DNA from 2 places in the Paenibacillus sp. P13VS genome. Region 1 is predicted to be linked to the other one. Evidence: a T-box and tRNA genes for the amino acid it is inferred to sense, from the RefSeq annotation. Region 1 holds a T-box; the other holds one or more tRNA genes.
The links. A T-box is a leader RNA that pairs with one kind of tRNA and senses whether it is charged. The one in region 1 lies ahead of trpS (tryptophan--tRNA ligase), so its partner is inferred to be a tRNA-Trp.
Positions count from the first base shown of each region.

Region 1 (2,432 bases):
ACAGATCAAAATAACGAATTCCCATCGCTTCTCGCACTTCAAGCATCGTTTCCCGTGCGACTTGGCGGGCCTGGCGGGTGCCCTCGATAAGAATTTCTTTCACCTCATTTTCCCGCTGCTCATAGTGTGTTCGCCGTTCACGAAAAGGTGCAAGCAAATCGTTAATCGCAGTGCCGGCCAAATGCTTGCAATCTCTGCATCCAATGGAACCCTGGCTGCAGCTGGCATGAATTTCTTCAGCGTACTCCTTCCGAAATAACTGATGGTATGCAAATACCGGGCAGATATCGGGATGGCCTGGGTCGGTACGATGGACACGTGCAGGATCGGTCTTGGCCTTGGTCAGTTTGGCATGCACATCATCCGGACTCGCATTTAAGGAGATAGCGTTGCCCATACTCTTGCTCATTTTGCCGATCCCATCGAGCCCGCCAAGCCGCTCACCAGTCAAAATGCGTGGTTCAGGCAGAACCGGAGCGTAGAGCTCATTAAATCTTCGGACCAGTTTGCGTGCAGTCTCGACATGTGGAATCTGGTCTTCACCTGCCGGAACGAGTGTCGCTTTGCAGAATGCAATATCAGCGGCCTGACTGACCGGATAGCCCAGGAAACCGTAGTACAGATCCGTATATCCGCGATCACGCGCTTCCGTTTTGATGGTGGGGTTGTGCCGAAGCGTGTTCACGGTGACAAACATGGAGAAGATCACCGTTAATTCCGCAATCTCCGGAATCATGGATTGGATGAACAGTGTGGCTTGGTTGGGATCAATACCTACAGCGAGATAATCGAGAGTCACTTGATGGACACTGTCTGCAATCAACCCTGGCTGATCATAGTGGGTGGTTAAGGCCTGCACATCTGCCAGTAAAATATAGGTCTTGTATTCATTTTGTAATTGCACCCGGCTGCGCAGGCTGCCCACGTAATGGCCGAGGTGAAGCTGCCCCGTGGTCCGGTCTCCAGTTAAAATAACATCCTTGTTCATATTCATGGTTCATTCTCCTTTGATTTTGTATTTGTTCGAGTATTCTAATCTGCTGACGCCACCAGCCGACTTCCACGACCATCACCTCCTTTCAGCCTGTTACAGTATGCAGGTATCAAAAAAAGCCTCGTCCTTCATCCTGATTCCCGTGAGGGAACAGAATAGAAGGACGAAGCTTGTGCTTCGCGGTGCCACCTTAATTGGCCGCTGGTTGCGGCCCGCTTGGAGATACGGATCAAGATTGATGGTCAGGCTGATTGAAAAACCAGACCGGAACCAGCATATCTATCGATCGATATCCTGTCCGTGGATAACGGCTGAGCATGCCGCCTTGCCTACTTACCGTTCTGCACCCCGATTACAGGATACAGGCCGTGTTCAGCTCGGAACTCCGAAGCCCATTTCCATACGACCCGTGCACCGGCTTCCACCATCCGCCGGCTCTCTGGAGCACGATGTCGTATGTACTTCTCTTCATCATCGTTGATAACGTCCGTTTACAATTTGTCACATTGTATCATGCTTTGACTTCACTGACCAGCCTGTGTTTTCTGCCACTCATATTGGTTCCGAGTACACCTGCAATAATCAGGATCGCTCCGATAACATGGTAACTGCTGACGGGTTCATGCAAAATCCAGGCGCCACCCGCGATGGAAATCAAGGTGGAGAAGTTGCTGAATACACTCATCTTCGAAGCTTCCAGATGGGTCAACGCGTAGCTGGACAGCAGAGTCGAAATCATGGTGGAGAGGATGGCCAGATAGGCCAGCGCCCCTAGATAAGATTCATCCCTGAGAGGTTCTACATAATCGCTTATTGTACCGCTGGATAGATGACGGATGACGGCAGAGACGTTAAAGACAAGACAACCGACGAGCAGGGTAACCCACGTTAATTCCATCGGCTTATACTTCTGGGTGAGCGGTCTGGCAAGCACGCCATACCCTGCAAAGCAAACCGTGGAGAGCAGCAGCAGGGCAATTCCTTTGAAATTACCTGAAGTCATTCCGCTGCCTTTCATCAGGAAGATGAAGACCACTCCGGCAACAGAAAGAAGCAGGAATAGCTTTTGCAGCACAGATGTCCGTTCTTTCAAGAATACTGAAGCCAGAATAAGGGTGAAGACAGGGGCCATGGCCTGAATGATTCCGGCCTCGGATGAATTGGATGATACAAGCCCAAAGGCCTGAAAGGCAAAAAACAAAACCGGCGAGAGCAGACCGAGCGGTATGATTCGCCATAGATCCCGCAGTGTGAGCCGGATTTCGATCCATCCCAGGACAACCGGAATGCTAACGACGAGAAGGGATAGGGCGAACCGATGTGCAAGCACATCCATCGGGTGTGCCACATGGACGGTCATTTTGACAAACAGAAATGATAAACCAATGATAGCCGCATACAATACGGCTGCGGTATAGGCATAAGCCTGGGTACGTGT
Region 1 is NZ_WYEV01000015.1:83,521-85,952, forward strand. It holds gene trpS (tryptophan--tRNA ligase) at 1-994, opposite strand, end outside; T-box leader at 1,151-1,478, opposite strand; gene GUA98_RS26110 (DMT family transporter) at 1,506-2,432, opposite strand, start outside.

Region 2 (2,432 bases), on a different contig from region 1:
AAGTGCAGTAATGCATGGAGCTGACCAGTACTAATCGGTCGAGGGCTTATCCAAATTGCAGGTTCTAGTCGCAAATTTCGTTTCGGATCTAGTTTTCAGAGAATAATCTCTGAACAATATTCCCTGATAGCTCAGTTGGTAGAGCACTCGACTGTTAATCGAGTTGTCACAGGTTCGAGTCCTGTTCGGGGAGCCATATGGAGAGGTGTCCGAGTTGGCCGAAGGAGCACGATTGGAAATCGTGTAGGCGCCACAAGCGTCTCGAGGGTTCGAATCCCTCTCTCTCCGCCATAGTAAGGCCCGTTGGTCAAGGGGTTAAGACACCTCCCTTTCACGGAGGTAACAGGGGTTCGAATCCCCTACGGGTCATTATTTTCACCTCAAAAAAGAGGTTGATTTTAACAAGTGTTTTATGTTAAGATCATAAATGTGTTGTTCGGAGGCTTAGCTCAGCTGGGAGAGCATCTGCCTTACAAGCAGAGGGTCGGGGGTTCGAGCCCCTCAGCCTCCACCATATCATTTTTATAACGACGCGGGGTGGAGCAGCCCGGTAGCTCGTCGGGCTCATAACCCGAAGGCCGCAGGTTCAAATCCTGCCCCCGCAATTATACTTTCTTCACAGAAAGTGACCTGGAACCGTGGTGTAGTTGGCCTAACATGCCTGCCTGTCACGCAGGAGATCGCGGGTTCGAATCCCGTCGGTTCCGCCATTTTTACCCTACATGAGGAATCTGTTCACTAAGTCTGTTATATGGCACCGACGCCCTGGATAAAGTGCAACATTCATGATTAGACTTTATTATGGCTCGGTAGCTCAGTCGGTAGAGCAGAGGACTGAAAATCCTCGTGTCGGCGGTTCGATTCCGTCCCGAGCCACCATTATTACTACAACTTAATACGCCGGTGTAGCTCAACTGGTAGAGCAACTGACTTGTAATCAGTAGGTTGGGGGTTCAAGTCCTCTCGCCGGCACCACTATGGAGGATTAGCGAAGTGGCCAAACGCATCAGACTGTAAATCTGCTCCCTTACGGGTTCGGTGGTTCGAATCCATCATCCTCCACCAGTTTTTAGGGGCATAGTTTAAAGGTAGAACAACGGTCTCCAAAACCGTTGGTGTGGGTTCAATTCCTGCTGCCCCTGCCAATTAAATTTCTAAGTGAATAATGAACATGGCGATTGTGGCGAAGTGGTTAACGCACCGGTTTGTGGATCCGGCATTCGGGGGTTCAATTCCCCTCAATCGCCCCATTATTTTTGGGGATTAGCCAAGCGGTAAGGCAACGGACTTTGACTCCGTCATGCATAGGTTCAAATCCTATATCCCCAGCCATTTGCGGACGTGGCTCAGCGGTAGAGCATCGCCTTGCCAAGGCGAGGGTCGCGGGTTCGATTCCCGTCGTCCGCTCCAAAAATATGGCGCCATAGCCAAGTGGTAAGGCACAGCTCTGCAAAAGCTTTATCCCCAGTTCGAATCTGGGTGGCGCCTCCAGTATATTTACTCAAAATATACTACAACATGATATGCCGGCGTGGCGGAATGGCAGACGCGCTCGACTCAAAATCGAGTGGGAAACCGTGGAGGTTCGAGTCCTCTCGCCGGTATAACGCATAACCCTGTGGATTGCTTAGACAATTCACAGGGTTATTTTTATTATTTTGGTGGTTTTCGCAATTGATGAATAGATCAATATATGAGGTTGACGTTTGAATAAATTAAATATATTGTAGATAAATAAAGTCTATAATATGGAACTGTATGGACTACTGTGATATCACTACACCGTATTGTTGAGATAACTTTTGTTGGTTTAAAAAGAGAAGATCCTTTCTGATAACTTTTAATTTTATTACATAGAACGGAGTGAAACGTAATGCTTGAGCAAAAAGTGTCTGAGGCAAACAATTCAGTTAATTATTCAGAACTATTATTTGATCTATCGATCTGGGAAGAGGCGTGGAAGCAGCGGCCGAGAAATCCAAGATATAAGAAGAAGAGTGCGCCATTCGAAACAGAAGAAGCATTTGATCGCTGGGCACGTGACTATCATCGTCAATCCTTTACAGAAGAAGGTAAGCAGCGTTCCGAGCGCATCATGAGCTGGATTGAGAATCAGGGTGTAGATTTTAGTGAGTTATCCATATTGGACATTGGTGCAGCTTCAGGCATTTTTACAATTCCTTTTGCAGAAAAGGGGGCTACTGTCACTGCAGTCGAACCTTCTGAACTGCTTATTTCTTTGATGAAAGAGACGATACCGAGCACATTAGCGTCCAAAATCGAGATTGTTCCTGAACGCTTTGAAGAAATATCGATTCAGGAGAAAGGCTGGGAACAGAAATATGACTTTGCCTTTGCATCCATGTGCCCCGCAATGTCTGATTGGGAAACCGTTGAACAGGCAATTCAAAGTGCACGCAAATACGTTTATA
Region 2 is NZ_WYEV01000008.1:56-2,487, forward strand. It holds partial or broken rRNA gene GUA98_RS19970 (23S ribosomal RNA) at 1-54, shown strand, start outside; tRNA gene GUA98_RS19975 (tRNA-Asn) at 121-196, shown strand; tRNA gene GUA98_RS19980 (tRNA-Ser) at 200-291, shown strand; tRNA gene GUA98_RS19985 (tRNA-Glu) at 298-369, shown strand; tRNA gene GUA98_RS19990 (tRNA-Val) at 439-514, shown strand; tRNA gene GUA98_RS19995 (tRNA-Met) at 532-605, shown strand; tRNA gene GUA98_RS20000 (tRNA-Asp) at 633-710, shown strand; tRNA gene GUA98_RS20005 (tRNA-Phe) at 804-879, shown strand; tRNA gene GUA98_RS20010 (tRNA-Thr) at 900-975, shown strand; tRNA gene GUA98_RS20015 (tRNA-Tyr) at 980-1,065, shown strand; tRNA gene GUA98_RS20020 (tRNA-Trp) at 1,072-1,145, shown strand; tRNA gene GUA98_RS20025 (tRNA-His) at 1,175-1,250, shown strand; tRNA gene GUA98_RS20030 (tRNA-Gln) at 1,258-1,332, shown strand; tRNA gene GUA98_RS20035 (tRNA-Gly) at 1,336-1,410, shown strand; tRNA gene GUA98_RS20040 (tRNA-Cys) at 1,418-1,491, shown strand; tRNA gene GUA98_RS20045 (tRNA-Leu) at 1,526-1,604, shown strand; gene GUA98_RS20050 (class I SAM-dependent methyltransferase) at 1,874-2,432, shown strand, end outside.
Region 2: it has a tRNA-Trp gene. The T-box ahead of trpS (tryptophan--tRNA ligase) is inferred to sense a tRNA for this amino acid. The anticodon was not compared.